2 regions of the Pseudoalteromonas sp. SR44-2 genome follow, and region 1 is predicted to be linked to the other one. Evidence: predicted binding sites of a transcription regulator. Region 1 holds the regulator's gene; the other holds the start of a gene.
What was found. Region 1 encodes NrdR, which represses ribonucleotide reductase genes. Its sites were predicted from a motif close to AAACACNANATNTNGTGTTT; they were not measured.
Positions count from the first base shown of each region.

Region 1 (16,690 bases):
TCTTCACCTTGGCGCTTAGCTTCTAATTGAAACAAAAACGAGCCAGGAGGCAAGTTAGTATAAATAGCTTCACGTCGCGTATTTGCATAGCGCCAGTCACTATCTAAGCCACTTAGTTTATATCTAAATTCAATGCTGTTTGGTGCATAGTAATCAATAGCTGTGTAAGTTAGCGTTATATCACGCTCGTCTGTTTCTAATGATGGTTTTTTACCAAGCGCAGCGGTAGTTAAATGACGAAGTGGCGTTGTTATTGTCTCTATTGTTGGCTTTAATGCAAGCACACCAAATAGCTCTACATTTTTAGGTATTTCAACAACACCTTGTAAGCTTGGGTACCAAATAGAATTTCCGGTGTCTGCTACCGCATCATGCCCAAGTCCACTACAACATTGATTCGCTTTACCATCAAGTTGACGGTCAAAAGATGAAATTACTTCTTCAACTTTTAAGCTTTTTATTTCTGTTTTAAATTGCTCTACAGGCATTCTGTAAACACCTTTCATGGTGCTTACCCAAACATGCTTTAACTTTTCATCATATTCTAGGCTAAATATAGAACCATACGGTAAACCATTAGCTGCATCGAGCTGACGCCATTGCCCTTGCGTACTTCTGTAAAAAAGCCCGTCGTTAAGAGAGCCGATTAAAATACCCACGCCATCTATATGTAGCACGCTAGTTACGTATGCGCTTTCAAGTGTTGTTTGGTCGCCAATTTTTTCAATGCCACGGTCTGTAAAGTAATATGCGCCCTTACTAGTACCAATCACACCAAAGTTTGTTTTATCTAATACGTAGGTAATAAACTTACTACCTAAAAAAGCGTTATAGGCAAAAGGCGTTAAACCAGCATAATTTAATCGATATAAACCGCGTCCGGTACCAATCCAAAAGCCGCCTTTACTAGAGCGACTTATTGCAAATACCGGATTATCGCGAAGTGCTCGACCAGGGACGGTGTAAAGTGTCTTGTTTTCAAAAACAAATAAGCCGCGCCCTGTGGCTATATATAATCGCTCACCATCAAATTGTAGATCGTGTACTGATGCGTATCCATATTTACTACTTGGGACTAAATTAATAAAACTTTTATCTAAATCAAAATAACCAATGCCGCTTTTATTCGCAACCCACAGTTTACCATCAGGTGCTTGGCTAATAGCCATAACAGATTCGGTCATGTTTGAAACTGCTGAATGTCTTTCTACTCGCCCTTCATGAGCAAGCCACAAGCCTTCACTAAAGCTTGCTAACCAAACGTTATTTTTATCATCTCTAAAAATATCAGCAAACCATATACTTTGATCAAGTTGGCTAGGCTCTACCCATTGCCACTCACCGGTTTTATCTCTGAATAATAAGCGCCCATAGGTCGAAACCCACAAACCACCATCCGTATCACTCATAAACTTATAAACGGCTGAGTTATTTGCATTAGGTAAAGGAAAAGGTCTTAGCTCGTCATCTAAATCTAAAAAGTATGCACCTAGCTCAGAGGCTATGTACAAATTACCATTTAAAAATGATAAATCGTGCACTATGGTTTGCGCTAAGCGCTCTGGTAAAGATATTTTTGCGGTAAGCTCTAAACGTAGTTTAGAAAAGTCTGATGAGTTTTTTGTAAGGCGCAATAAATGACGATCATTAACCAACCAAATGCCTTCAGGAGAGAGTGCCATTTGGCTAACAGAGCCAACTATTTGTGTTATCACCGTAGCATTAACAATAGGTAGAGGACCATTTACTTCAGTGCGTAAATCAACTTGCCCTCTATCTACATAGTATAAGCCGTTGGCCGCAATCCATATGCTACCTTTAGAGTCCTCAAGAATATCTCTTACAGGACCTTTAATATTAAATTCTTGTGCTGCAAATGTGGCTGGGTTAATAACTACCAAGCCACTTTTAGTGCCTACCCATAACAAACCACTAGAATCGACTAAAAGCTTATTAACACCATTACTAGGCAAGAATGGACTATTTTGCGTGTTGTAATTTGTAAATGTTGTACCATCAAAACGGCTTAAACCAAATTGCGTACCAAGCCACATATAGCCTTGCTGATCTTGCACAACACTTTTAAGTGATTGCGACGGTAGGCCATCTTTTATATTCCATTGCTTAACTACGTAATCAGTAATTGAAGCCCAACTTGGCGTCGCGCACAACATAAGTACACAAACCAGTAAAAATCGCATCATATTGCTGCCACCTAGTTAAACAAATCAAATATAAAAATTAAAAGGGCAATAAACCCACTTTTATTAACGCTTGCAAACATATAAGCGAAAAAATACCCGCAAGTATATCGTCGGCCATTATACCTAAACCGCCATGTACTCGTTTGTCTAGCATACGGATTGGGCCGGGTTTTGCTATATCAAAAAAGCGAAATAACAAAAAACCTACGAGTAATGTTTGCCAGCTAAGTGCTGCGCCAATCATGGTGATGTAATAACCCGCCACTTCATCCCATACAATAGCAGGATGATCGTGCACGCCTAGATCATCAGCCGTTTTACCACACGCCCATATACCAAATATACTGATCACTACAGCAAATACAATTTGCAGCCATAGTGGATAATACATGGTCATAAAAATGAATGGCAAGGCAGCAAATGTACCAAATGTACCGGGCGCTTTAGGGGCAAGCCCTGTCCCAAAGCCCAGACCAAAAAACTGATGTGGACGCTTTAAATTAAACTTGCGGTTATTGTTCAAACCAGCTCCTTTGCAAAATGCTCAAAACCCTGCGGTTCAAAATCAAACTTTTCACCGTTGTGTAAAAGCTCAATTTGGCCATCGCCACTTTTAACTTGGCCAATGCATGTTGCATCTACACCATACTGGCGTAGCTTTATTTCTAACATACTTTTATTGCTATCAGGGACCGTAAAAATTAACTCGTAATCATCACCGTAACTAAGAATAAATGGCAGCTGCTGATTAAAATTAAGGCTTGCTTGCATCGCATCTGAAGTTGGAATACTTTCAATATTGACCACTGCACTTACTTGTGACATATCTAGTATATGACTTAAATCAGCGATTAAGCCGTCCGACACATCGATAGCTGATGATGCAAGGCCTCGTAATACCTGTCCTGCAGCAACACGTGGGGTTGGAAAGTTAAAGCGTTTATTTACGTACTTTAAATGTTCTGGATCAATACTTATACCTTGTTTGCGAGACTCAATCGCAAGTCCAGCGTCACCTAGCGGACCCGTAACATAAATCCAATTACCCACTTTTGCGCCACTACGACGAAGTGCAGTACCTTCGGGTACAGTCCCTTTCGCACAAATAGTGATGGTTAATGGGCCCTGAGTTGTATCGCCACCTATAATCTGCACATTAAAATATTCAGCAATTTCATGCATGCCATCAGTAAACTCTTCAATCCACTGTGGGTCAATACTTGGCAAAGTTAACGCAACTGAAACCCAAGTTGGCTCAGCGCCCATGGCCGCTAAATCACTTAAATTAACAGCAAGCGCTCTGTGACCTAATGCACGAGGGGAAATATCATCAAAAAAGTGTACGCCAGCAACAAGAGTGTCTGTTGTAACGGCAAGTTGGCAGTTTTGTGGAACGGTTACTAAAGCGCAATCATCCCCTATACCTAGGTTTACATCACGACGGGTGATACCGCGACCTTTAAAGTAGCGGTTAATTAATTCAAATTCCTTCATACACAAAAAAGCCGGCCTATGCCGGCTCCCCTCTTTAACGGTTTACTTACTTGCGTAAATGCTTAACAGCTTTATCAAGTACACCGTTTACAAATTTATGGCTGTCTTCAGCGCCAAAAATTTTGGCCAGCTCAATACCTTCGTTAATAGCAACTTTATAAGGTACGTCTTCACGGAACTTAAGCTCATAGCTGCTTAAACGTAAAATTGCACGCTCAACCATATCTAAGTCATCAAACGGACGTGTTAAATGTGGTGATACAGCTTCGTCTAGTTGCTTGTAATTTACAGCAACACCTGTCGCTAGATCTTTAAAGTATTCAACATCAATTTTAGTAACGTCTGTTTCGATCAACATTTGTTGTTCGATATCGGCAATTAAATTGCCACTTATTTGCCAAGAATAAACGGCTTGGAGTGCTAAGATACGTGCTTTACGTCTTGCTGCTGGTTTCACAAAAATTCCTTAAACTTAAATTTTATCTAACACATTAACCATTTCAAGCGCGCCTAAAGCAGCTTCGCCGCCTTTATTGCCCATTTTGGTGCCAGCACGCTCAATTGCTTGTTCAATGCTTTCTGTGGTTAATACGCCAAATGCAACCGGGATATCATACTCAAGTGATACTTGCGCAAGACCTTTGTTTGATTCGCCAGCAACTAGGTCAAAGTGTGGTGTACCACCTCTGATCACTACGCCTAATGCGATGATTGCATCATACTCTTTTTTTGCCGCAACGCGTTTAGCCGCTAAAGGTAATTCTACTGCGCCTGGCACATAAATAACGGTAATATCGTCATCTGATACGCCACCTGTGCGTTTTAGCTCATCAACAGCACCTGCAAGGAGGCTGCTACCAATAAAGTCATTAAAACGAGAAATGACAATGGCAAATTTTTTGCCTGGAGCGTACTTATTACCTTCAATAATTTTCATTTGATAACCCTAAAAATAAGTTCAAGCGGTTGCGATTGCGCAAAAATTGCTGCGCATCATACCATAAAAATAAAATAATAGCCTAGTTTAAGCGTGATGCTTATTGTGGCTCAACGTAATCAACAACTTCTAAATGAAAGCCCGAAAGTGCATGGTACTTTTTAGGGCGACTCATTAATCGCATTTGTTTAATTCCAAGATCGGCAAGTATTTGCGAACCTACGCCAACAGTACGAGATGTACCTTTGAATTTACGTGGCGTAACGCTTTCGCCTGCATCAGCTGCTGCAAATGCTTTCACAGTTGCCTCTAACTCTTCAGTGCTTTCTTGCTTACCTAAAATAACTAAAGCACCTTCATTTTTAGCAATATAGGCCATTGCTTCAGAAAGACCCCAGCTACGGTCAGCACTTCTGTCTGAAAGTAGAATATCGTTAAAGGTACTTTGTAAATGTACACGTACATTTGTCGGCTCTTGATCTTTTATATCGCCTTTGAGCAATACGTAATGTAATTGGCCGTCAATTGTGTCTTTGTAAGTAACTAAATCAAATTCACCATGAACAGTTGGTAACTTACATTTTGCTACTTGCTCAATTGTTGTTTCGTTTAAGTTGCGGTATTCGATTAAATCAGCAATGGTGCCAATTTTAATATCGTGCTCTTTCGCAAAAACTTCTAAATCAGGGCGACGTGCCATAGTGCCGTCAGCATTAAGTATTTCAACAATAACAGATGATGCTTCAAGCCCAGCTAAACGCGCTAAATCACAGCCAGCTTCAGTGTGTCCTGCGCGAGTTAATACGCCACCAGGTTGCGCCATAATAGGAAAAATATGACCAGGCTGAACAATATCACTTGGGACTGCGCCTTTAGCTATAGCCGCTTGCACTGTACGCGCTCTATCTGCTGCTGAAATACCGGTTGTAACACCTTTTGATGCTTCTATCGACATTGTAAAGTTAGTCGAAAATGCTGCACCATTGTTTTTAACCATTAACGGTAAATCAAGTTGCTCGCAACGCTCTTGCGTCATGGTTAAACAAATTAAACCACGGCCATGGGTAGCCATGAAATTAATCGCTTCTGCGCTAATATGCTCAGCAGCTATTATTAAATCGCCTTCATTTTCTCTATCTTCATCATCCATTAAAATAACCATTTTACCGGCTTTAATATCGTCGATGATTTCTTGCGCGCTGTGTAAATTCATAAATTTGCTCGTGTAAGTTGTCAGTTTCGTTATTTAATAAAACCCGCTTTAGCGAGTAAGCTCATCGAAATATCAGAGCCCGTTGGTTGCTCTGCACCCTTTATAAGGCGCTCTAAATAACGTGCAATTTGATCTACCTCTAAATTAACTTGAGTACCTACTTTAAAATGAGCAATTGTGGTTTGCTCACTCGTGTGTGGGACAATTGTTAATTTGAATTTATTGCCCTCTACAGCGTTTACTGTCAGGCTTATACCATCAATACATACCGAACCTTTGTACGGAATGTATTTCATTAAATTTTCGTCAGTTGTAAGCCAATATTCTGTTGCTCTGGCGTTTGCTGTAATACTTGTAATTGTTGCGATACCATCAACATGGCCAGATACTAAATGACCGCCTAAACGAGAAACAGGTTGCATGGCTTTTTCAAGATTCACCGTTTGTCCTAAAGCATAGTGAGCAAAACCGGTCAAACTAATCGTCTCATTAGATAAATCCGCACTAAAACCATCAATATGTTTATCAACTACAGTTAAGCAAACACCATTAGTTGCAATGCTGTCACCTAACTTTACGTCTGTCATATCAAGATCAGTACTTTGGATACGAATGGCTAAGTCGCCTTGTTTTTTTTGTAATAAAGCAATTTTGCCTGTGGCTTCTATTATCCCAGTAAACATAGCACTACTCTTTTTATTAAGTGATTTTAATGAGTTTTAACGCGGTGATACGTAAATCGTCACCAATGCGCGCACATTCATTAAATGTTAAATCAACGGTGTTTTGCATACTCGTCAATTCAGGAAAATTAACTAAACTTTTTGCATCATGGCCCATTAGTTTAGGCGCTAAATAAAAAACAAACTCGTCAACTAAATTAAGCTCTGCCATTTTACCAGCAAGTGTTGCGCCAGCTTCAAGCCAAACATTATTAAACTGCAGTTGCCCAAGTTTTTCTAAAACGGCTTGTAAATCAACTTTACCGTTACTTTCACTGACTTCAATATGCTTTACAAAATGCGGCCATTGCAATGATTTATCAACCTTAGTCGTAAATATTATTACATCACTTTGGATTTCAAATAAAGCAAGGTCAGGTGTTAAACGGTTTTGAGAGTCAATTATAACACGCACGGGCTGGCGAAGCGGCAAATCAGTAGGCAGTGTGCAAGGCAGCTCACTTAGTCGCACATTAAGTTTAGCATCATCGACTAACACTGTATCGGCACCGGTTAAAATAGCGCAGCTTTTCGCTCGGTATAATTGTACGTCTTGTCGAGCAGCAGGGCTTGTGATCCACTTACTTTGCCCATTTTTAAGCGCTGTTTTACCATCAATACTCGCTGCCATTTTGCAAATCACATAAGGTAGGCCTTGCTCCATACGCTTAAAAAAGCCAACGTTAAGTGCGCGAGCTTGTGATCCGAGTAACCCGTAAGCAACGTCAATACCCGCGTCGCTCAGTATTTTAAGGCCTTTGCCAGCAACTTGTGGATTTGTATCAACCATAGCAGCAATTACTTTTACCACACCGGCAGCTTTTAAGCCTTCGGCGCACGGTGGCGTACGGCCATAATGACTACACGGTTCAAGCGTTACATAAGCCGTTGCACCTTGTGCATTTTTTCCAGCGACAGCCAGTGCATTTACTTCAGCATGACCTTGACCAGCTAATTGATGGAACCCCTCGCCAATTATTTGATTATTTTTAACTAATACACAGCCAACATTAGGGTTAGGTGTGGTAGTAAACCGACCTTTTTTGGCAAGTTCTATGGCGCGTGCCATATACATTTCATCATGTTCGGTAAAAGTAGTTTGGCTTTGCATTTATTACTCCCCTAAACGGGCAATTTCTTCGCCAAATTCGCGTATATCTTCAAACGATCGATAAACAGAGGCAAATCTTACGTACGCTACTTTATCGAGCTTTTTGAGGGCTTCCATAATGCACTCACCCACCAAATGGCTTGAAATTTCTCGCTCACCCGTTGCACGCAACTGCGATTTTATTATATTCACCACTTCATCTACTTGCTCTGTGCTCACTGGACGTTTTTCGAGTGCGCGATTTAAGCCATTTAATAATTTATCTTCGTTAAATGGTTCGCGGCTGCCATCTTGTTTAATAACACGAGGCATAACCAGTTCAGCGCCTTCAAATGTAGTAAAGCGCTCGTGGCAGTCGTTGCACTCACGGCGCCTGCGAACTTGGTGGCCTCCGCCGACTAGGCGAGAATCAATAACTTTAGTATCTTTTGCGGTACAAAATGGGCAATGCATAGCTTGGTATTTCCGTTTTAAAACAAAAAAGACCGCTAAATAGCGGTCTTTTATCTTAGCAAAAAACTAAACAGTTGTGATCTAAATTACTACTGCTTATGCAATTAAGCGTATACAGGTAATTTTGCACAAATAGCTTTTACTTTTTCTTTAACTTGCGCCTGTACAGATTCATCAGTGATGTTATCTAGTACGTCACAAATCCAGCCAGCAAGCTCTTTTGATTCTTCTTCTTTGAAACCACGACGAGTGATAGCAGGAGAACCAATACGCAAACCAGATGTTACAAACGGAGAACGTGGATCGTTTGGCACTGAGTTTTTATTAACTGTGATGTTAGCGTTACCAAGGGCTGCATCTGCATCTTTACCAGTAATATCTTTATCGATTAAATCGAGTAGGAATAAGTGGTTTTCAGTTTTGTCAGATACGATTTTGTAGCCGCGCTCTTGCATTACAGCAACCATTGCTTTTGCGTTTTTAACAACTTGTGTTTGGTATACTTTAAATTCTGGTTGAAGCGCTTCTTTAAATGCCACTGCTTTTGCTGCAATAACATGACATAAAGGACCACCTTGGCCACCAGGGAAAACTGCGCTGTTAAGCTTTTTATAGATTGCTTCGTCGCCACATGCAGAGATAATTAAACCACCACGAGGACCAGCAAGTGTTTTATGCGTAGTTGTAGTTACAACATGTGCATGGGGAACTGGGCTTGGGTAAACGCCTGCCGCAATTAAACCTGCAACGTGAGCCATATCAACAAACAGGTAAGCACCTACTTTGTCAGCAATTTCACGGAATTTAGCCCAATCAACAATACCTGAGTACGCTGAGAAACCACCAATAATCATTTTTGGTTTATGCTCAAGTGCTAGTGCTTCAACCTGTGCGTAATCAATTTCGCCCGTTGTTTCATCTAGTCCGTATTGAATTGCATTGTAAAGCTTACCAGAAAAGCTTACGTGTGATCCGTGAGTTAAGTGACCACCATGAGCTAAGCTCATACCAAGTACAGTGTCGCCTGCTTCTAATAGCGCTAGAAAAACAGCAGCATTAGCTTGCGAACCAGCATGTGGTTGTACGTTTGCGTAGTCAGAACCAAATAACTCGTTAGCACGGTCAATTGCTAATTGCTCAACAACATCAACGTGCTCACAACCGCCATAATAACGTTTACCAGGGTAACCTTCTGCGTATTTATTTGTAAGCTGTGAACCCTGCGCTTCTAGTACGCGTGGGCTACAGTAGTTTTCTGAAGCGATTAGTTCAATGTGCTCTTCTTGGCGAGCAGTTTCTTTGTTTATCGCGTCAAATAACTCTGGATCAAAATCCGAAATATTCATGCTACGTTCTAACATTGGGGTCTCCTAGGGCAACGTGTATGGTGTTTTTTAGAGGCTTTATTGTACGCTTTAAACGACTCTTTGCCTACGCTCTTAAGTTGAGGATATTTAAACAGGGATTGAAACTATTTCACAGACTTTTTAAGATGATATTTTCTTATAAAACCATAACGATTTTAAATGAATGCTATTTCCTACATTTAATTAGTAAATGCAACTCACTAGATTTAATACCCTAAAGTTATAAAAAAAGGCGGCTTAACCGCCTTTTAAAATTAATTAACCTAGCCAAGTTTAGCAAGTATTTCTGTACGTAATGCGTCGTAATCGGCCTTAATATCGCTTGCTAGGCATGGTTTTGCTAGTGCGTCGCTAAGTGGTTTTGGCATACCTAATTCAATATTTAAAATACCCTCTACGCTTTCTTTAAACTTAGCAGGATGAGCTGTGGCTAAAAAGATACCCGCAGCACCAGGCGCTCGATTTTCAACAAGACCTTGGTACGCAATAGCAGTGTGAGGCTCTGCAACATAACCCGTTTGTTGAATTTTTTTCATCACCGATTGCGTGTCTTCCTCGTTTACGCTAGTTGAATAAAAGTTATCGTAGCTAAACCAGTTATTATCTAACATTGTTTGCACACGCGGCCAGTTGTTTGGCTTACTTACATCCATTGCATTTGAAAGCGACTCAAGTGTTGCGTTTGGCGTCCAGGTTTTATCAAGCATAAAGCGTGGCACAGTATCATTTTGGTTGGTTGTTGCACTTAATTTACCTACAGGTAAGCCAATAACCGCACCAATCATTGCAGCACATACATTACCAAAGTTGCCACTTGGCACTGATATATGCGCTGTTGCGCGTTTTTCTTTTGGTAGTTGTGCAATGGCTTCAAAGTAATAACAAACCTGAGCAACTAAACGGCTAATATTAATTGAATTAGCAGAATTAAGCCCAAGTGTTGATTTAACTTCTTCATCTAAAAAGGCATTTTTAACCAACTCTTGGCAATCATCAAAACTGCCATCAACTGCGTAACAATGAATATTGTTACCTAACGTAGTAAATAGCGTTTGCTGAGCAAGTGAAATTTTGCCTTTAGGATATAAGATGACAACATCGATATTCGGCTTGTTATAAAAAGCATGCGCAACGGCTGCACCAGTATCGCCCGATGTTGCAGTTAAAATAGTTACTTTTTCATCTTTATTAAATTGCGCTAAACACTCAGCCATAAAGCGACCACCAAAGTCTTTAAACGCAAGCGTAGGACCATGAAACAACTCTAAGCAGTATGTATTCTCTTCAACTTCCACCAGCTTAACTGGAAAGTTAAATGCATTTTTAACCATTTGTGCCACAGTGTCGCTTGGTAGCTCATCGCCAATTAGGTGAGATAATATTTTGCCACTGCGTGTAACAAAGTCCATATCAAGCAATGTATCAACATCAGACAGTGGGGCAAGGGATTCAGGGAAAAACACACCTTGATTACGACCTAAACCTGTTTTTACGGCTTCAACGAACGACACTTTTTGTGAGCTATCTTTTAAATTATGTAATTGCATGACTACCTATCCTATAAAACTGTTAATTGACGCGTGCCGTCGTTATCTAATTTACAAATGTGGCAAAAGCCTTGCTCGTTAATGTAATTTGCCTCTAACCACTGCGCGCATTGCTGTGCAGCTTCAAGTGTTTTACATACACTAAACAAGGTGGGTCCTGCGCCCGAAATACTCACTATTTCAGCACCCAGCGCTGGTAAGCTTGCTTTGGCTTCACTAAAACCTTTAATAAGCGGGGCGCGGTAAGGTTCTGCTATTTCATCTTTCATTATGCTCAGCGCATCGTCAAAACGATTAGTTAACAGTAAACTACTAAATGCCGATAAACGCTGTGCAAACTCAACACTTGCATGCATGCTCAACTCTTTTGGTAAAACCGAGCGCGCTTTTGCGGTATTAAGTGAAAAACCTGGGAACGCAGCAACATAATACCAATTGTCATCCACAGGCAGTGCAATCGATTTATCAGGGATTAAATCACCTGTTAATTGCAAACCACCTAAATAACATGGCGTGATGTTGTCGTAATGACGACCACCGCTCACTACTGCTTCAAAGTCAGCCATAAGCTCAATAAGCTCAACCTGACTTAAGTTAGTTTGTGCAAACTTATCAAGGGCAGCAAAGGTAGCCACGACCGAGCATGCACTAGAACCAAGTCCAGAACCAATTGGTAAATTCTTTTTAAGCTCGAGCTTTACGCTTGGCATATCAGGCGCAACATGCGCTCTAAAATGTACTAAACACTGGTATGCTAAGTTTTCATTCGCATCACTTGGTAACTTATGAGCGTAGTCGCCAGTACAAATAAATTCGTCACTTGGTGCTGCACTTACAACGGCTACATCACCTAATAAACTGCCATCAATTGGCGCAAGCGCTGCGCCAAGTGCATCAAAACCCACTGCAAAATTACCAATAGACGCCGGAGCATATACTTCAATCATAACGAGCTCCTAGCGCGATAGTGTTTTTAAAATATCAGCAAATACACCCGCTGCTGTTACTTCAGAGCCGGCACCATAACCACGAATTACAAACGGACGTGGCTGGTAGTATTGGCTTAAAATAGCAAGCGCGTTTTCGCCATCGCGAATTACATTGAGCGCATGTTTTTCATCAACAGCCTCAATACCTACTTTACAGTGACCTTCTTTAATTGTACCTACATAACGAAGTACCTTACCTTCGCTCGCAGCGCTTTGAATACGGTCATTAAAATCAGCATCTAGGCTTGGTAGTTTTGCCATAAACTCATCAACGCTATCACCTTGTGCAAAACCTTGTGGTAATACTGACTCAACTTCGATATCGCTTAGCTCCAACTTCATACCTGCTTCGCGAGCAATGATCAGTAACTTACGTGCTACATCGGTACCCGATAAATCATCACGAGGATCTGGTTCTGTAAAGCCACTTTCTTTAGCTTTAATTGTGGCTTCAGAGAGTGATAAACCATCTTGAAGTGCGCCAAACATATACGAAAGTGAGCCAGATAAAATACCGCTAAACTCTAGTAACTCATCACCGGCACCAAATAATGACTGTAAGTTGTCGATAACTGGTAAGCCTGCACCAACATTTGTTTCGTATAGAAATTTACGATTATTCTTTTGTGTTGCTGCAATTAAATCTTGGTAATACGTGTATGAGCTTGTTGTCGCTTTTTTATTGGCAGCAACTACATGGAAACCTGCATTTAGAAAGTCTACATACTGCGCAGCAAGTGCATCTGAGGATGTACAATCTACTAATACTGGATTCACTAAGTGGTTTTGCTTAACAAACTGCTCCACTAAATTTAAGTCAAATGCTTGCTCAGATGAGGCCAATTTTTGCTGCCAATCACTAAAAGCAATGCCTTCGTTATCAAGGTGTAATTGACGAGAGTTAGCAACACCATACAAGTTGAGTTTTATATTACGCTTTTCAAGCCAAGCTTGTTGACGTTCAAGCTGATTAATAAGCTCCTGCCCTACTAAGCCACAACCTAGTAAAAACACATCAATTGACGGCACATGCGTGAAAAAGTTTTCATGGCAGATTTTTACAGCGTCATTACACAACTCACCATCAATCACCGCAGAAATAGCACTTTCTGTAGAATCCTGTGCAATTGCCACAATATTTACTTGCGCTTGTGCAAGCGATGCAAAAAACTTAGCCGCTAAACCACGGTGTGCGCGCATGTTGTCGCCCACTAAAGTAACAATGGCTAAATTTCGCTGTACTTGTACAGGCTCAATAAGCCCTGCTTGTAATTCAAGCTCAAATGCAGTTTGTAGCGCATCGAGTGCAAGTGCTAGGTCTGTTTCGTGCACACAAAAACTAATGCTAAATTCACATGATGATTGCGTGATCAATACAATTGATACGTTATCGTGAGCAAGCGCATTAAATACCTTAGACGCCATGCCTACTTTACCTTTCATGCCTGGGCCTGAAACAGTTAGCATTGCAAGGTCTTGTAAGCTCGAAAGCGCTTTTACTGGCTCATCAGATGAATAATCGTTACCAATTAATGAGCCTTGTGCGTCTGGGTTATGCGTATTTTTAATTTCGCATGGCACGCCTGCTTTAGCACACGGTAAAATTGTTTTAGGGTGAAGTACTTTTGCACCAAAGTAAGAAAGCTCCATCGCTTCTTTATAAGATAAAAAATCTACTTTAGTGGCTTTTTTAATATAACGAGGATCAGCACTGTATACACCATCAACGTCTGTCCAAATTTGGCAAATTTCAGCTTCTAAACATGCTGCTGCAATTGCTGCTGAGTAGTCTGAGCCATTACGGCCAAGCGTTGTAATCTCGCCCTTGTCATTACTCGCAGTAAAACCAGGCATGATATAAATAGTTGCAGGATTTTCTTTAAGCACAGCTTGAAAGCGCGCTTTACTTATTACTAAATCAGCCTCGGCGTCGATATAACCACCCGTTGAGGCGATACAGCTTGTTGCTTCTAAGTATCTTGCATCGTGCGAGTTCAATAAAGCCTGCATTAAAGAAACGCTAACGCGCTCTCCAAAGCTAATTACAAATGCGCGAACTTGATCAGGGCAACACTGTATAAGCGACACGCCATCTAATTTATTTTTAAGTTCCATTAGATCTGGCCAGCTTGTAACTACTACGCCACTTTTTTCAACGTCAGCTTTTAAGCCTTCACAACGGTTAGCTAAGGCTTGCCATTGCTGCGAAAAATCTAAGCCTTGCTCTGCGGCACTTGCAAGTGCAACTAGCGAATCGGTCATTCCACCTGGAGCAGAAAGCACCAATAACATTTCATCTTTTAACTGTGCTTTAACTAACTGAGCTACCTGTTGTAAGCATGCATAATCGGCAAGTGAAGACCCACCAAATTTTAAAACTCGCATTGTTTATGTTCCTCATCCCATAAAACGAAAAAAGGCCTGTGTTCTAAGTGAACACAGGCCTTTAAATTTGTTGCACCGACCTATGCCACTATCCAGTAAGAATGATGGTTGTAATAATAATGGTCAGTACGCGATTAATTGTTTTCATATGTTAAGACTGCCTTAACAAAGGCTATGCTGTCAACCCTAAATTAAAAGATAAAACAGCCTTTTTTAACATGAAAAAACCTAATGAATGCCAAATTTATGCAATATTTCATTCAAGCTTGATTTATTAATAGGTTTATCAATAAAATCAATTGCGCCAAGCTGAGCGACACGTTGCTTCATTTTTTCCTGTATATCAGCAGAAATAACCAACACAAAGCACTCTATTTTTTCTGTTTTTATAGTTTCAAGTACTTGTATACCATCAACCTCTGGCATGGTGAGGTCTAGGCACAGTAAATCAAAGTTTTGTGCTCTTAAAAGATCGAGGGCGTTTGCTCCATTTATAGCTTGTTGTATATCTGCGTCTATACACTCATTTAAACACCGCACGACTTGTTTACGAGCAACAGCAGAATCATCACAGACTAATATCGAAAATTTCATCATGTTTACTACTACACAACCATCAAAGTTATTAAAAGACCATCTTCCTTTGCACTAAGGACACTTTAACACGCATCTAAATACTTAGCGCATTAATAATTCAATGCAATAATAAATATAGAATTAATTCATTTAAATGTGATTAACGAAACTAAATTCTAATCAAACTTACAAAACTTAACGTCTAACGAATTTACTAATTCATAGCTGAGTTTAATTACATTAATACTACATACCTACTTAATTAGATTTATCTTATTAAATTTTAACTTTTTTATTTATTTTTAGAGGTTTATTGACTAACTTTTAAATTACAATAGTAACGTTACAAAAATAACAAAGGATGAACAAGTCACTCATGTTACAAAAAAGCCTTTCTAAGAAGCTACTAACAAGCGTTTTATCCGTTTATTTTTTGCTTACCTTCGTAGTGACTTGCGGACAGGTGCTTGCTGAATATCTCAATACTAAAGACTATATACGTGATGAATTAAGTACATTACAAAAAACCTTTAGTCGTAGCTTAACACGTGCAATTTGGGAGCTTAATACCAAGCAAACAATTACAACAGCAGAAGGTTTACTCGCCATTCCCATGATTGAAGGGATTATTGTTCGAGATGACAGCGGCGAAATTATTTCACAGTTAGGGCGCTCGCTCGACATACATAAGCTATATAACCAACAGTTAGTACAAGAAGAAGCTATTTTAGAAGACGCGAAATCCGGTCTGTTTGGTTATACCTTTCCACTTATTTTTGAATTTTCTGGCCGTGCTACCCAAGTGGGTGACGTTACCTTATTTTCTAGCCGAGAAGTTGTTTTAAGCCGAATTATGGTATCAATCTACTTTTTGATTGGTAATGCGATGATTAAAACCACCTTTTTAATCATTTTATTTTTAATGGCATTTAGAAAGCTTCTTACAGATCCCTTAGCTGAGCTCACTGAGCAACTAGAAAACCTAGAATTAGATGAGCTAGAAGGACAACACATTGAAATAGAAACAGAGGAGCATAACGAACTAAAAGTAATGGAGCAGTCGTTTAACAAACTAATAGATAAAGTGGTTCAGTATAGGAAAGAGCTTGAGCACACCCAAAAAGAACTCATTATTAGTAACGAAAAACTCGATCATCACAACATACAACTTGAGCAAGACGTAGCCCGTAAAACATCAAACTTAAGCCAAGCAATGATGGAATTACAACAGCAAAAATACGAACTTGAAAAGCAAAAAATTGTGCTCACTGAAGAAATAGACTTGCGCCGCAGCACAGAGCAAGAGCTAATTACAAAACAAACTGAATCCCAACGTTATATAGAAGAATTAAGCCTTGCACAGGAACGTTTATTAGGCACAGAAAAAATGGCCGCACTAGGCGGACTTGTGGCGGGTATTACACATGATATAAACACCCCTATTGGGATAGGTGTAACGGCAATATCGTTTTTGCAAGAACGCTTAAATAAACTCGAAAGTGCTTATAGTGAAAAAACACTTTCACCAAAAGCACTAGAAGAATTTATTAACGAAGCAAAACAAAGTACAAGCTTGTTAACCACTAACTTAGATAGAGCCTCAGAGCTTATTGCTAGCTTTAAGCAAATAGCGGTCGATCAGGCCAGTGAAGCAGTAAGAACTATTAACTTTAAAGATTACACTAACGAAGT
Region 1 covers NZ_JACJDW010000005.1:3,331-20,020, forward strand. Annotated here, with positions in the region: gene H5115_RS04275 (ligand-binding sensor domain-containing diguanylate cyclase) at 1-2,204, opposite strand, end outside; gene H5115_RS04280 (phosphatidylglycerophosphatase A) at 2,242-2,727, opposite strand; gene thiL (thiamine-phosphate kinase) at 2,724-3,698, opposite strand; gene nusB (transcription antitermination factor NusB) at 3,745-4,155, opposite strand; gene ribE (6,7-dimethyl-8-ribityllumazine synthase) at 4,171-4,635, opposite strand; gene ribBA (bifunctional 3,4-dihydroxy-2-butanone-4-phosphate synthase/GTP cyclohydrolase II) at 4,736-5,848, opposite strand; gene H5115_RS04305 (riboflavin synthase) at 5,878-6,531, opposite strand; gene ribD (bifunctional diaminohydroxyphosphoribosylaminopyrimidine deaminase/5-amino-6-(5-phosphoribosylamino)uracil reductase RibD) at 6,548-7,681, opposite strand; gene nrdR (transcriptional regulator NrdR) at 7,685-8,134, opposite strand; gene glyA (serine hydroxymethyltransferase) at 8,239-9,495, opposite strand; gene thrC (threonine synthase) at 9,765-11,048, opposite strand; gene thrB (homoserine kinase) at 11,060-11,995, opposite strand; gene thrA (bifunctional aspartate kinase/homoserine dehydrogenase I) at 12,005-14,422, opposite strand; gene H5115_RS04340 (response regulator) at 14,651-15,019, opposite strand; gene H5115_RS04345 (sensor histidine kinase) at 15,375-16,690, shown strand, end outside.

Region 2 (16,690 bases), on a different contig from region 1:
AACATGAGCTTGAAGCGGGCGATAGTATTAGTGTATTTATCTTTTTAGACAATGCTAATTTAGCCACAGCAACAATAAAGAAACCACATGCTCAAGTTGGCGAGTATGCCCTACTACGCGTTAAAGAAATAAATAGTATTGGGGCATTTTTAGATTGGGGCCTTGAGAAAGATGTGCTTGCACCTTTTAATGAACAAAAACCACGCATGCAAGAAGGCCATTCTTATTTAGTACGCCTGTATCTTGATAATGCAAGCCAACGTATTTGTGCCTCAAACAACTTTAATCGTTTCCTATCAAAAGATGAGCCGCAATATACTCACTTACAAGAAGTGGATTTAATTGTTGCTGGCAAAACAGATATTGGCTACAAAGTATTAATTGAAGAGTCGCACTTCGGTGTTGTTTTTTACAATATGGTATTTAAAAGCTTATTTGTGGGTCAAAAGCTTAAAGGCTATATTCAAAAAGTACGTGACGACGGAAAAATTGATGTTGTACTAGAAAAGCCAGGTATGGGAAAAGTAAGTGACCTTGGTGAAACTATTATGCAAAAGCTTAAAAACGAAGGCGGTGTTATTCCACTTGGTGATAAGTCTGATCCTGAAGCAATAAAAAAGATGTTTTCTACAAGTAAGGCTAATTATAAAAAAGCAATTGGTGGCTTATTTAAACAAGAGTTAATAGATATTGAAGCGAAATCCATTCGCTTAAGATCTTAATTATAATTGGCTGTAATTACTAATAATACCTGTTTGTAATTAACCTAAAATATATTTATAAGGCAATGTACATTGCGTATATTGCCTTGAATAATCAAGTACTTCAACTTCCGACTCAAGATTGAGCGGTGCCAAACGAAAAACCTTTTTTTCACATTCTGTTTTTTTATCATCAAGCTTTGATATACATTCACTAACGCTTACATGCTGAGATATAAGTGTATCTTCATTTTTGTAACACAGATGATGAGCATAATCTTGCATTGTTTTTTTAAAATCAAACATATCGACTGGGTACGTTGGAATTATATCTGTAACGGTTGTTACACCATCGTATGCTTTATTAGAAAAAACGTACTTATTTACTGAAAAACCCGCAATAACAATTATTATAGAACCAAAAAATAACTTCAAAACAAACCCCTACTACATTTTGATTTTATTAATGTAACATAAAACTCACATAAGGTAAGGGGTTTTAGCACTATATGACTGCTTATTGTTAAATTAAGCTATAGAGTTATTAACATCACTAAGCACTTTTACAGGATTATCTGCTTGAGTAATCGGTCTGCCTATAACTAAATAGTCACTTCCTGAATCTATAGCTTGCTTAGGAGTCATTATACGCTTTTGATCACCCGCATCACTCCCTTCAGGGCGTATACCAGGCGTAACAAGCTTAAAGCTATCACCTAACTCTGTTTTTAAAGCTTTTGCTTCTTGTGCAGAACACACAACACCATCAAGCCCAGCTTCCTTTGCAAGCTTAGCTAAATAGATAACTTGCTCTTGAGCTGATTTATCAACACCTAAACGCTTAAGCTCTATTTCATCCATACTTGTTAATACAGTAACAGCGATAAGTAATGGCGCTTTGTCACCAAATTTCTCTAGAGCCGATTTAGCTTTGCTCATCATTTCAAAGCCACCAGAAGCATGAACGTTTACCATCCACACACCCATTTTAGCAGCTGCAGTAACCGCTTTAGCTACTGTATTAGGAATATCATGAAACTTTAAATCTAAGAAAACATCAAAACCTAAATCAATTAACTCTTTAACAAATGCAGGTCCAAAATAGGTAAACATTTCTTTGCCGACCTTGAGACGGCAAGTATCAGGAGAAAGTTGTTTAACAAAGTTTAAAGCAACTTCTTGATCATCGTAATCTAATGCAATAAGAATTTTTTTTGAGTGTTCGAAAGACATAACTATCCTAGTGAATGGCAGTAAAGTTATTAATTATGGGGTTATTAAAATCCGTCTAAGCCTCGACTTGGAACAATGGTTTCCCAATGCTTACAAGAAGGGCAGTTCCAATATATGGTGTAGCTTGTAAAACCACAATGCTGGCATTGAAAATCTGGTTTTGTAGCAATATAAGAGGTTACAAGCTTATCAATTTCGTTAAGTACTTCTTTAGTATTTTTATTTTGGTCACCCATTAATTGCAGTAAAAAACTAAAACCACGAATAGTAGGTTGACGTTTTAAGCTATCAGTTAAAAATTCAAAGGCTTGCTTGGTGTGACCTTGCTCAAGTAATGCTTGGCAATGCTTTATTTTAATTAATACACCGCCCTTCTCTAACAAGTCACTGACTAACTCGTGAAATTGATGCGTCAAATTCAATTGTTTATAACTGTGTGCAAGCTCATCAATAAACAACGGAGCAAACAAGGTAAATTGAGAGACAAGTTCACGCCAGTAATAAATAGCTTTAACGTAATCTTCTTTTGCGTAAGCAACTAACCCTAACTCGTAAAGCGGACGCACGGCTTTATAATTTAAGCTAATCGCTTTTCTCATTAGTTGGGGTGTATTGTCACTTAAAGCTGACTCACAATAAAAATTAGCAATTGCTTTAAATTGCTGTTCTTTTGAAAATAGTTCGCTATGGGCTTCAAACATGTTGATGCCTTTTTCCCATTCACGGGTTTGCGAATATAAAGTGATAATTGGGTCCAGCGCTTCTACATGCCCTGCTTTAACTAACCAAACTAAGTGCTCTTCCGCACTGTCAAGTAGTCCGGCCATGATATAATCTTCGGCTAGTTCTAAACGGCTAGTTGCAGCTTGTTGTTCATTTAAGCTTGGGTGTTTTAACAGAAGTTCATGAATTTTTATTGCGCGGTCTAATTCACCTCTACGGCGAAACATGGTGGCAAGTGTAGAATAGTGTTCAACCGAGTCGGCTGAAACTTCAAGTAAGTTGATTAAATGCTCTAAGCCTTGATCTTCTTCTCTATCGAGTAGAAATTTTAAGCCTTTGCTATATTCAGAAGTGATCTGACGATTAAGTTGATGAGCTTGGTTTTTAGCACTATTTTTACCCATAATCCAACCGTAACCAGCGGCAACAGGTAATAGTAAAAACAAAAGCTCAATCATAGTTAGGTGTCTTTATTCGCGGCAAGCTTTTTTTTATCTTTTTCAGGCGCTAATTGCTTTTTTAAGCGGTAGTTTTGCCATTTTAATTGCGAAAACAATTTAAAGCTAATAAAACAACCAATCAAAACACCTAATAAAAAGCAGATACTTATTATTACAGCTAAAGGTAGTGTATTACTGGCTATAATGTAATTTACTTGTACTAACTGTGGGTTTTGTGACCCTAATACAAATGCACTGATAAGGCATAGTGCAACCAGAATAATTTTTAATACCTTGAACAAGTAACTACTCCACTAAGTTAACTAGGCAATGCTTTCATTCACGCGGTCGCGCAATTCTTTGCCTGGTTTAAAATGAGGTACATGCTTTCCTTCAAGCTCAACTGTATCGCCAGTCTTAGGATTACGACCTGTGCGAGGAGCGCGGAAATGCAAAGAGAAACTACCAAAACCTCTGATCTCAATACGATCTGAAGTAGATAATGAGCCGGCCATTTGTTCAAGAATTTCTTTTACAGCATTCTCAACATCTTTCACTGGAACGTGTGCGTGTTGTTCCGCAAGTATTTCTATCAATTCTGACTTAGTCATAGCGTTTCCTTAAAAAGAGATATAGGAAGGGCAAAAAATGCCCTTCCAACTAAAAACTAATTATATATTAGTCTTTTTGTGCATTTGCGAAAGCAGCTGCCATTGCGTTTTCAAACACTGGCTCTTCTTTCTTAAGCTTCTCTAGTACTTCTTTCTCTTCTGCTTCGAAAAGAGCTTTTACAGATAAGCTTAAAGTGCGGTTCTTACGATCAACACCAACGTATTTAACTTCAATCTCGTCGCCTACAGAAACAACAGTAGTTGCATCTTCAACGCGCTCTTGAGCGATATCAGCTACACGGATGTAACCTTCAACGCCTTCGATAAGTTCAACAGTTGCGCCTTTCGCATCAACTTCAGTCACTTTACCTTTAACAATAGCACCTTTTTTGTTTGCATCAAGGTAGTTATTGAATGGGTCAGCTTCGATTTGCTTAACACCTAGAGAGATACGTTCACGCTCTGGGTCAACTTGCAATACGATAGCAGTGATTTCGTCGCCTTTCTTGAATTCACGTACAGCTTCTTCGCCAGGTGTATTCCAAGAAATGTCTGAAAGGTGTACAAGACCGTCAATACCACCGTCAAGACCGATAAAGATACCGAAGTCAGTGATTGATTTGATCTTACCAGTAACTTGATCGCCTTTGTTTTGTAGACGAGCAAATTCCTGCCAAGGATTAGCAATACATTGCTTAAGACCAAGAGAAATACGACGACGTTCTTCGTCAATTTCTAAAACCATAACTTCAACAGTGTCGCCAAGGCTTACAACTTTTGAAGGATGGATGTTCTTGTTAGTCCAATCCATTTCAGAAACGTGTACTAAACCTTCAACGCCTTCTTCGATTTCCACGAAACAGCCGTAATCTGTAAGGTTAGTAACACGACCAGAAAGTTTAGAACCTTCTGGGTAACGACCAGCGATAGCTGCCCATGGATCTTCACCAAGCTGTTTAAGGCCTAGAGAAACACGAGTTTTATCTTTGTCGAATTTTAGAACTTTAACTGCGATTTCGTCGCCAACATTAACGATTTCTGAAGGGTGCTTAACACGCTTCCAAGCCATATCAGTAATGTGTAGTAGACCATCAACACCACCAAGGTCAACGAATGCACCGTAGTCAGTAAGGTTCTTAACGATACCTTTAACTTCTTGGCCTTCAACAAGGTTAGCAAGAAGCTCTTCACGTTCTTGTGAGTTTTCAGATTCGATAACTGCACGACGTGAAACAACAACGTTGTTACGTTTTTGGTCAAGCTTGATTACTTTAAATTCAAGCTCTTTGCCTTCAAGGTGAGTTGTGTCACGTACTGGACGAACATCAACAAGTGAACCAGGTAGGAAAGCACGGATTGAATCAACTTCAACTGTGAAACCGCCTTTAACTTTACCGTTGATAACACCAGTAACAGTCTCTTGCTCTTCACATGCTTTCTCAAGACGGATCCATGCTTCGTGACGCTTAGCTTTCTCACGAGAAAGGATAGTTTCACCGAAACCGTCTTCAATTGCATCTAGTGCAACATCTACTTCGTCGCCTACAGCAACTTCTAGTTCACCAGCAGCATTTTTGAACTGCTCTGCAGGGATAGCACTTTCTGATTTAAGACCAGCATCTACAAGTACAATGTTATTCTCGATAGAGATTACTGTACCTTTAACGATAGAGCCTTGCTCTGCTTCAAAACCCTTTAAGCTTTCTTCAAATAACTGCGCAAAATTTTCTGACATACGAATATACGTCTCATATATTAATACCAATAAGCAACCATGCTGCATGGGGTTGTTAAAATAGCACTGGCATCCTGCTGGCGCATAAAATGTGTTTAGCTTCGTTTAGGAAGCTTACCTTCAGAGATAGCAATATCCAATAAAGTTATTACCTTATCAAACACTTGCTGTGCATTAAGATCGCTAGTATCGATCTCAATAGCATCCTCTGCAGGTACAAGCGGAGCAACGGTGCGATTCATATCGCGCTCGTCACGAGCTTGAATGTCCTGTAATAGACCACTTAGTGTAACATCAAGGCCGCGCGTATTCAACTCAACAAAGCGTCTACGAGCACGCTCTTGTGCACTTGCTGTTAAATATATTTTTAACGGCGCATCTTGAAAAACCACAGTGCCCATATCACGGCCGTCGGCAATTAAGCCATTTTCAGTGCGAAATGCACGCTGGCGACGTAATAACGCTTCACGAACGCGAGGTAATGCTGCAACTTTTGATGCCGCAGCGCCTACTTCTTCATTACGAATAGTAGTGGTGACATCTTCGCCTTCTAAAATAACTTTTCCTGCATTAGTTTGGCTATCTACCAAGAACTGCACATCTAAATTTGCAGCAAGCGGGACAAGCCCTTCTTCATTGTCTAATGCAATTTGGTGATGAAGTGCAGCTAAAGATAAAACACGATAAATCGCACCGCTATCTAATACATCCCACCCTAACTTGTCGGCTAACAAGCGACAAACAGTTCCTTTACCTGAACCACTTGGGCCATCAACGGTGATCACGGGCATTAATAACGCCTGCATTTAAAACCTCCTGCAATGCACACCTAAATAAACCGCGACATTATACGTCAGTTATTAAAATATATCTGCTATTAGTGTGTAACTTTTGTAATTACTTCTAATTAGCTTATTCACTGACTGACGCTAAAACATTGAAAAATGTAGGAAATGTTTTATAGGTACACTTTGGATCATTAATTGTTATTGGCTTTCCACCAACAGCAACCATTGCAAAACACATGGCTATACGGTGATCGTCGTAAGTATCAACAGCAACATCATTAAATGTTTCAGGTGGGGTGATCTCTATAAAATCTTCACCTTCTACAACCTGTGCGCCTACTTTACGAAGCTCAGTTGCCATTGCATATAAACGGTCTGTCTCTTTTACTCGCCAGTTATAAATGTTACGAATGGCTGTTGGGCCTTTGGCAAAAAGAGCAACAGTTGCAAGAGTCATGGCTGCATCAGGAATTGCATTGGCGTCAATATCCACGCCTTTTAATTCGCCTTTGCGAACAACTAAACGTTCATCATACCAATCAATTTTTGCGCCTACTTGCTCCATTACTTTGGCAAAGCCTATATCACCTTGAACCGATTTAGCGCCAACGCCCTTAATTTCAATCTCACCGCCTGCAATTGCAGCCGCAGCAACAAAGTAAGAAGCAGAAGATGCATCGCCTTCAACCATTATGCGATCTAATGATTGATATTGTTGACCACCTTTAACTTTAAAAGTTGCATAATCACTGTGCTCAACATTAACCCCAAAACGTGCCATTACATCAAGTGTAATATCAATATAAGGTTTAGAGACTAAAGTACCTTTAATAGTTATTGTTGTATCACCGTTAAATAATGGCGCTGCCATTAATAGAGCGGTTAAAAATTGACTTGAAATACTGCCGTCAATTTCAACTTCACCGCCTTTTATTTGGCCACCCACAATTTTAAGTGGTGGGTAGTCTTTGTGCTTTGTATAAGTAACATCACCACCCAATGCTTGCAGCGCGTCAACCAAGTGCCCTATTGGGCGCTCTTCCATACGTGGCTCGCCTATTAGCTCGTACTCACCAGCAACGGCAGCAAGTACTGCCGTTAAAGGTCTATAAGCAGTACCCGCATTACCTAAAAACAATGGCTCAGTCGGTGTATTAAACACACCACTAACACCCTCCACGGTGGCTACAGTGCGTTCATCATTTAAAGTTACATTTACACCTAATAACTTTAAGGCGCCCAGCATATGGCGTATATCGTCACTATCAAGTAAGTTTTCTACAACGGTAGTACCGCTTGCAAGTGCAGCTAATAATAAAATTCTGTTCGATAGACTCTTTGAACCTGGTAGGGTTACTGTGCCATTTACTCTAGAAATAGGTTCTAAACGAAGCTGCTCCATTAGCTGTGCTCCTTTGCAAAAGCAGCCATAAAGTCTACAAGTGCTTGAACACCTTCAATAGGCATTGCGTTATAAATACTTGCGCGCATACCGCCCACAATTCTGTGGCCTTCAAGAGCAAGTAACCCTGCATCTTTAGACTGAGCAACAAACTTATCATTTAAGCTTTCATCATTAAGCCAAAACGGAACATTCATACGTGAACGGCAATGTTTAGCTACTTTATTGGTATAAAAGCTCGATTCATCAATAAAGTCATAAAGTAGCTGCGCTTTAGCAATATTTTGAACTTCCATCGCTTTTACGCCACCATTACTTTCAAGCCATTGAAATACTTCAGCAGCTAAATACCAAGCAAATGTAGGAGGCGTGTTAAACATGCTGCCTTGTTTTGCTTCTAATGCGTAATCTAAAATGCCTGGCTTAGGTAAGCCTTCACGCTCAAGTAATGTTTTACGAACAATAACGATTGATATGCCCGACGGGCCGATATTTTTTTGCGCACCAGCGTAAATTAAATCAAATTTATTAACGTCTATTTCGCGTGATAAAATAGTTGACGACATATCAGCAACGATCGGTGCAGTTGGGTGGCTTGGTACATCAAAAATTTCTAAGCCGTCAACCGTTTCGTTAGGGCAATAGTGAATGTAAGATGCATCTTCTGGTAACACCCAATCAGCAACCTGTTTAATAGAAAACTCGCCATTGTCATCATTACGCACATCAATAGAGGTTGCTTGAGTAAACTTGTTGGCCTCGTCTGTTGCACTTTTTGACCACACGCCGTTTTCGCAATAAACCGCAACTTTGCCTTCTTGGTGTAAATTTAATGGCACAGCACTAAACTGACCACGACCACCGCCATGCATAAACAGCACTTCAAATTCATCACTGATATTCATTAGACGACGAAGGCTGACTTCACATTTAGCTGTAAGGGCTAAAAACTCTTTGCTACGATGGCTTATTTCCATCACAGACACACCTAAATCTTGCCAATCTAGAAACTCTTTTTGTGCTTTTTTCATAACCGCTTGCGGAAGCATAGCTGGCCCCGCACAAAAATTATATTTACTCATTACCTTTGCCTCATTCCAGTAATTTAACTACTAAGCATGAACGCTCAATACCCACCCACTAAACCTTTGAGTTTTAGTGAGTGAATATAACTTCACACCCTATTAATTTTTTTCAACAACATTAAAAAAAGCGGCCAAGGCCGCTTTTTCAATATCAATTATTCTGAAGGAGGATTATCATCCGCTACTTCATCAATAACCGTATCTACAGTTTCAACGTCTTCAATATCAATCAAGTCACTTTCTGTAACTTCAATCTCTTCTATACGTTGTAAACCAACTACTTGCTCTTCGTCAATAGTTCTGATCAAAATAACACCTTGGGTGTTACGTCCAACCGTAGAAACTTCATTAACGCGAGTACGTACTAAGGTACCACGATTTGAAATAATCATGATTTCGTCGTTATCATCAACTTGTACAGCACCAACAACAGCACCGTTACGCTCACTCACCTTGATAGATACAACACCCTGTGTTGCACGGCTCTTAGATGGGTAATCTTCTAGTTGTGTACGCTTACCGTAACCATTTTCAGTTACCGTTAAAATAGCACCGTCAGTTTTTGGTACAATTAACGATACTACGCGTTGATCATCGGCCATTTTAATACCACGAACACCTGTAGCAGTACGACCCATTGGGCGAACACCTTTGAAACGAATCTCAGGGTTACCTTCTTCGTCTAATACTGGGTTACCGTTTTCATCAACAACTGTTGTTTCTTCAGCTTCTTTAAAGCGTACAACTTTACCTGCATCAGTGAACAACATAATTTCGTTGCTACCATCGGTAATATCCACCCCAATCAAGCTATCGCCATCATTTAAGTTAACAGCAATAATACCGCTTGCACGTTGACGGCTGTAAGCCGTTAATGGTGTTTTCTTAACTGTACCAAATGCTGTTGCCATAAAGATGTATTTATCTTCTGCATACTCGCGTACTGGCAATATAGCAGTAATACGTTCATCAGCTTCAAGTGGTAACAAGTTAACAATTGGCTTACCGCGCGCTGCACGACTCGCTAGTGGTAACTGATATACTTTAAGCCAATATAAACGACCGGCCGTAGAGAAACACAATATAGTATCGTGTGTATTTGCAACTAATAGACGCTCGATGAAATCTTCATCTTTCATCTTCGTTGCTGACTTACCCTTACCACCACGACGCTGTGCTTCGTAATCAGACAAGGCCTGATACTTCACATAACCTTCGTGAGAAAGCGTTACGACTACGTTTTCTTCAGTAATTAAGTCTTCAAGGCTGATATCGTGAGCAGCTGCATTAATTTCAGTGCGACGCTCATCACCATATTGCTCTTTAATTTCAACTAGCTCGTCACGAATAACTTCCATTAAACGCTCAGGAGTTGCCAAAATATAAAGTAGTTCAGCAATTAGTTCTAATAACGCTTGGTATTCGGTCAAGATTTTTTCGTGTTCAAGACCTGTTAGCTTATGTAAACGCAAATCAAGAATTGCTTGAGCTTGTTGCTCAGAGATATAATATTGGCCATCGCGAATACCAAGTTCGCTTGCTAACCAATCTGGACGAGCAACATTGTCCTCACCTGCTTTTTCAAGCATACCTTGTACATTACCTAATTCCCACGGACGCGCTGTTAAAGCAATTTTAGCTTCAGCAGGTGTAGGGGATTTACGAATAAGTTCGATAATTGGGTCAATGTTTGCAAGCGCAATCGCTAAGCCTTCAAGCGTGTGTGCACGGTCACGGGCTTTACGTAAATCAAATACTGTACGACGAGTTACTACTTCACGACGGTGAATAATAAACTCTTCTAACATTTCTTTTAAATTGAAACATTTAGGTTGGTTATTAATTAGCGCAACCATATTCATACCAAACACAGTTTGTAACTGAGTTTGTGAATACAAGTTGTTTAAAATAACTTCGCCTACGTCACCACGTTTAATTTCAATAACGATACGCATACCGTCTTTATCTGATTCATCACGTAGCGCACTAATACCTTCAATTTTCTTATCTTTAACCAGCTCAGCAATTTTTTCAATTAAACGAGCTTTATTAACTTGATAAGGAATTTCGTGAACGATGATTGTTTCACGGCCTGTTTTTTCATCGGTTTCGATGTCGGCGCGTGCACGCATGTACACTTTACCACGGCCAGTTAAGTAGGCTTGTTCAATACCCTTCTTACCGTTGATAATTGCAGCCGTTGGGAAATCAGGACCAGGAATATAATCCATTAACTCTAAAATAGTTAAATCTGGATTTTGAATAAGTGCCAAACAACCATTTACAACTTCAGTTAAGTTATGTGGTGGTATATTTGTAGCCATACCTACTGCAATACCTGACGAACCATTCACTAATAAATTAGGAACTTTCGTTGGTAAAACATCAGGGATGAACTCAGTGCCATCGTAGTTAGGAACGAAATCAACCGTTTCTTTTTCAAGATCGGCTAATAACTCATGCGACATTTTAGCCATACGTACTTCTGTATAACGCATTGCCGCTGCTGAATCACCATCAACCGAACCGAAGTTACCTTGGCCATCTACTAGCATATAACGCAGTGAGAATGGCTGAGCCATACGAACTATCGTGTCATAAACTGCACTGTCGCCGTGTGGGTGGTATTTACCGATTACGTCACCGACCACACGGGCCGATTTTTTGTAAGGCTTGTTCCAGTCATTACTAAGCTCGTTCATTGCAAACAAAACGCGGCGATGAACAGGTTTTAAGCCGTCACGTACGTCTGGTAATGCACGTCCTACTATTACGCTCATTGCGTAATCTAAGTAGGAGTTTTTTAACTCGTCTTCAATATTGACTGGCAGAATTTCATTGGCGAGATCAGTCATTTGATATCACATTCCTTCAGTATCAGCTCTCAACAACCCGGTATTGGGTATTAAGAGTATTGTTATTATTTCTAACAGCCATGCTATCACAATTAATTTTAATTTACAGGCGCAAAACTTTGCGATTTATCAATTTAGCCCTATATAATGGCCTCAGATTGACGAGGAAGTATTTTATGACCGAACATCAAAATGTAGATCACGCAGAAATAGCAAAATTTGAAGCCATCGCCGAGCGTTGGTGGGACCTAGACGGAGAATTCAAACCTCTTCACGAAATTAACCCATTACGTTTAGACTTTATAGCAAACAAAACGCAAGGCTTATTCGATAAAGAAACACTCGATGTTGGCTGTGGTGGCGGTATTTTAAGCCAAAGCATGGCGCGCATGGGCGCAAAAGTAACTGGCATCGACATGGGGCAAGAGCCTTTAACTGTTGCTAAGTTACACAGTTTAGAAACTGGCGTAAATGTAGATTACATAAAAGTGCCTGCAGAAGAGTTTGCATCACAACACCCAGAGCGCTTTGATGTAATAACCTGTATGGAAATGCTTGAGCACGTTCCCGACCCAGCATCTATCATTCATGCCGTAGCTGCACTTGCCAAACCAGGCGCAGACGTGTTTTTTTCAACCCTGAACAAAACACCTAAAGCATATTTATACGCTATTGTTGGTGCTGAAAAGCTTTTAAAAATGGTGCCTGAAGGTACACACGACCATAAAAAGTTTATAAAACCTGCGCAGCTCATTGCATGGGCAGAGCAAGCGGGTTTAAAAGTTCGTGCAAGTACAGGCCTTTCTTATAATCCACTATCAAAGCAATATACGCTCAATAGTGACGTTAGCGTAAATTACATACTGTACTTTGAGAAGTTAGCTTAATGGCTAACTCTCAAGCCCCCCTCCCCCTTATTGAGTACGATGCATTTTTATTTGATTTAGACGGCACTCTACTCGACACCGCTGATGATTTAGGTACGGCTTTAAATGCAGTTCTCATTAATAATAAAATAGAGCCAGTTAGTAGTGATGTATACCGCCCTGCGGCATCTAACGGCGCAGGCGCATTATTAGAGGCTGGTTTTAAAGAGTTATGGGACACACAACCTCAAAGCGAACTTATTAAGCAATTAGTTGACGAATACGCTGCAAACATAGCAAATCACACGCATTGCTTCAGCGGTGTTGAATCGTTGCTTATTGCCCTTGATCAGAAAAAGATCAAATGGGGGATCATGACTAACAAACCAGGGTTTTTAACTGATCCTTTAGTGGCAGCAATTCCCGCATTGAAAAATGCTAGTGTAGTAATAAGTGGCGACACCTTAGCTGAAGCTAAGCCATCCCCTTTACCGCTGCTACATTGTGCAAAGCTTATGGGAGTGCAACCAAAACGCTGTTTGTACATTGGTGATGCACAGCGAGACATACAAGCAGGCAAAGCCGCAGGTATGCGCACAGCAACGGCACTTTGGGGCTACATACCAAGTATTGATGAAGCCAACAGCTGGAATGCTGATTTTAACTGGCAAAGCCCAATTGATGGTTTTAACCATATATAGTGCCATGTTAATTAATAAACACTATATATTGTGATTGTGTTAGTTTTTACGCAAAGCTTGCTGATAAAAAAAGCAGTCAAAATTTATTTTTAAAATGCGTAAATTTAGCAGATCATTAGTTGATTTTTGCATATTTCAACTTAAATGATTGTTCGAAGGTGAGTGTCTACTAACACAAATACGTTATCCCGAAGTTATCCACAAATAGGGGCAATTATGTCCCTTGCAAAACAACTCAGACCACACTATCTTGTGATCTCTAAATTGAACAACACCAGATATTGTGGCCAAATGTTATTCAATTAAATTCGCAAATATGGCGAAACTTATAATAAATGAGTATATACCTTGCCTCGGCGAGGTATAAAGCATTGGTCAAAATACATAATTCCCAAGGAATACAGGCAAATGAACCAACAGTTATCTGTAAGCAAACGTGACGGGCGTAAAGAGCCTCTTGATCTGGATAAGATCCATCGCGTTATTGAGTGGGCCGCCGAAGGTTTAAACAATGTTTCGGTTTCGCAAGTTGAATTAAAGTCGCACATTCAGTTTTACGACGGTATTCGTACTAAAGACATTCACGAAACCATCATTAAAGCAGCAGCGGATCAGATTTCAAAAGAATCGCCTGATTACCAATACTTAGCTGCACGTTTAGCTGTATTCCATTTACGTAAAAAAGCGTACGGTCAATTTGAGCCACCACGTTTATTTGACCACGTAACAAAAATGGTTGGCGATAAACGCTATGATGCTCATTTACTAGTAGATTACACAGAGCAAGAGTTAGATGAGCTTGATGCATACCTTGATCATTCTCGCGATCTTAACTTTAGCTACGCTGCTGTAAAGCAACTTGAAGGTAAGTACCTCGTTCAAAACCGTGTATCGGGTGAAATATACGAAAGTGCACAGTTTTTATATATTTTAGTTGCGGCAAGCTTATTTTCAGATTACCCACGTGAAACACGTACTGATTACATTAAACGTTTTTACGATGCAGTATCTTTATTTAAAATATCTCTACCAACGCCAATTATGTCGGGTGTACGTACGCCTACTCGCCAGTTTAGCTCGTGTGTATTAATTGAATGTGGCGACAGCCTTGATTCAATCAATGCAACGTCGTCAGCTATTGTTAAATACGTTTCACAACGTGCGGGAATTGGTATCAATGCAGGTAGAATACGTGCGCTAGGTAGCCACATTCGTAACGGCGAAGCGTATCACACAGGTTGTATCCCTTTTTATAAGCACTTTCAAACAGCGGTTAAAAGTTGTTCACAAGGTGGTGTACGTGGCGGCGCAGCAACATTATTCTACCCGCTTTGGCATTTAGAAGTAGAGAACCTACTTGTACTTAAAAATAACCGTGGTGTAGATGACAACCGCGTTCGTCACCTAGATTACGGCGTACAGTTTAATAAACTAATGTACTCTCGTTTAATTAAAGACGACTACATTACGTTATTTAGCCCATCAGATGTGCCTGGCCTTTATGATGCATTTTTTGAAGACCAAGCTGAGTTTGACGCACTTTACGTTAAATACGAACAAGACGAGTCTATTCGTAAAAAACGCATTAAAGCCATTGAGCTTTTCTCTATGTTTGCGCAAGAGCGTGCAAGTACTGGTCGTATTTATTTACAAAATGTGGATCACTGTAATACGCACAGCCCATTTATTTCTAAAGTTGCCCCAATTCGCCAATCTAACTTATGTTTAGAAATTGCATTGCCAACTAAGCCACTTAATAACGTGAATGACGAAGAAGGCGAAATTGCCCTTTGTACACTTTCTGCGTTTAACTTAGGTGCAATAGAGTCACTTGATGAGCTTGAAGAGCTAGCTGAACTTGCAGTACGCGCACTTGATAACTTACTTGATTTTCAAGACTACCCTGTACCGGCTGCTAAAAATGCAACTATGGGTCGTCGTACACTAGGAATAGGCGTAATTAACTACGCATACTACCTAGCTAAAAACGGTAAACGTTATTCTGATGGCAGCGCTAATGCATTAACACATAAAACCTTTGAAGCTATTCAATATTACTTAATGAAAGCATCGAACGAGCTTGCTAAAGAGCGTGGCGCATGTCCTAAGTTTAACGAAACAACGTATTCACAAGGTATTATGCCAACAGATACGTACAAACGTGATTTAGATAAAATTTGTGATGAGCCACTTCATCTTGATTGGGATACACTACGTGCAAGTATTAAAGAGCACGGTATGCGTAACTCAACACTAAGTGCGTTAATGCCATCAGAAACATCGTCGCAAATCTCTAACGCAACTAACGGTATTGAGCCACCACGTGGACATATTAGCGTTAAAGCAAGTAAAGACGGTATTTTAAAACAAGTTGTTCCTGAGTATGAGCGTTTAAAAGATCAGTACGAGCTACTATGGGACATTCCATCAAACGATGGTTATTTACAGCTTGTTGGCATAATGCAAAAATTTGTTGACCAAACAATTTCTGCAAATACAAATTATGATCCAAACAAGTTCGAAGGCGGTAAAGTACCTATGCAAGTCTTATTAAAAGACTTACTAAGCGCGTACAAACTAGGTGTTAAAACCTTGTATTACCACAATACTCGCGATGGCGCCTCAGATTCACAAGAAGATGCTCCAGAAGTGGAAGATGACGATTGTGAAGGCGGCGCGTGTAAAATATAACTGCTGATTTTTATTTTAAGCGGGCATTTAGCCCGCTTTTTCTGATAGTTTTTTGAGTGATAAACATGTCTTATACTACTTTTAGCCGAAACCATAATAACCAAATGCAAGAGCCAATGTTTTTTGGCCAAACTGTAAACGTATCTCGTTACGACCAACAAAAATACCCAATTTTTGAAAAGTTAATTGAAAAGCAACTGTCTTTCTTTTGGCGTCCTGAGGAAGTAGATGTAAGTAAAGACCGTTTAGACTTTCAAGCATTACCAGATCACGAAAAGCATATATTTTTAAGCAACTTAAAATACCAAACACTGCTTGATAGTGTACAAGGTCGTTCGCCAAACGTGGCTCTACTTCCAATTGTATCGCTACCAGAGCTTGAAACATGGATAGAAACGTGGGCGTTCAGTGAAACAATTCACAGCCGTTCATACACGCATATTATCCGTAACGTAACACAAGCACCTGAGCTTATTTTTGATGACATTGTTAGCAACGATAAAATTAGCGAACGTGCTGATGCCGTAACTAAATACTACGATGACTTAATTAACTCTGTATCGCTTTACAACTTATACGGTGAAGGCAAACACGAGATTAACGGTAAAACAGTTATCATTAATTTATTTGAGCTTAAAAAGAAACTTTACCTGGCTATGATGTCGGTAAATATTCTTGAAGCGATTCGCTTTTACGTAAGCTTTGCATGTTCGTTTGCATTTGCTGAGCGCGAGCTAATGGAAGGTAACGCTAAAATCATCAAGCTAATTGCACGCGATGAAGCACTTCACCTTTCTGGTACTCAGCATATTTTAAACATTATGCAAGACGGTAAGGACGATCCAGAAATGGCGATTGT
Region 2 covers NZ_JACJDW010000032.1:17,597-34,286, forward strand. Annotated here, with positions in the region: gene H5115_RS16430 (S1 RNA-binding domain-containing protein) at 1-722, shown strand, start outside; gene H5115_RS16435 (hypothetical protein) at 762-1,136, opposite strand; gene pyrF (orotidine-5'-phosphate decarboxylase) at 1,230-1,934, opposite strand; gene lapB (lipopolysaccharide assembly protein LapB) at 1,979-3,115, opposite strand; gene H5115_RS16450 (lipopolysaccharide assembly protein LapA domain-containing protein) at 3,118-3,399, opposite strand; gene ihfB (integration host factor subunit beta) at 3,421-3,708, opposite strand; gene rpsA (30S ribosomal protein S1) at 3,776-5,443, opposite strand; gene cmk ((d)CMP kinase) at 5,539-6,249, opposite strand; gene aroA (3-phosphoshikimate 1-carboxyvinyltransferase) at 6,356-7,633, opposite strand; gene serC (3-phosphoserine/phosphohydroxythreonine transaminase) at 7,633-8,715, opposite strand; gene gyrA (DNA topoisomerase (ATP-hydrolyzing) subunit A) at 8,874-11,573, opposite strand; gene ubiG (bifunctional 2-polyprenyl-6-hydroxyphenol methylase/3-demethylubiquinol 3-O-methyltransferase UbiG) at 11,750-12,460, shown strand; gene H5115_RS16490 (HAD family hydrolase) at 12,460-13,140, shown strand; gene nrdA (class 1a ribonucleoside-diphosphate reductase subunit alpha) at 13,549-15,831, shown strand; gene nrdB (class Ia ribonucleoside-diphosphate reductase subunit beta) at 15,897-16,690, shown strand, end outside.
Region 2: a site for NrdR is predicted at 13,410-13,429, ahead of nrdA (class 1a ribonucleoside-diphosphate reductase subunit alpha). Genes of this name have one in related genera too.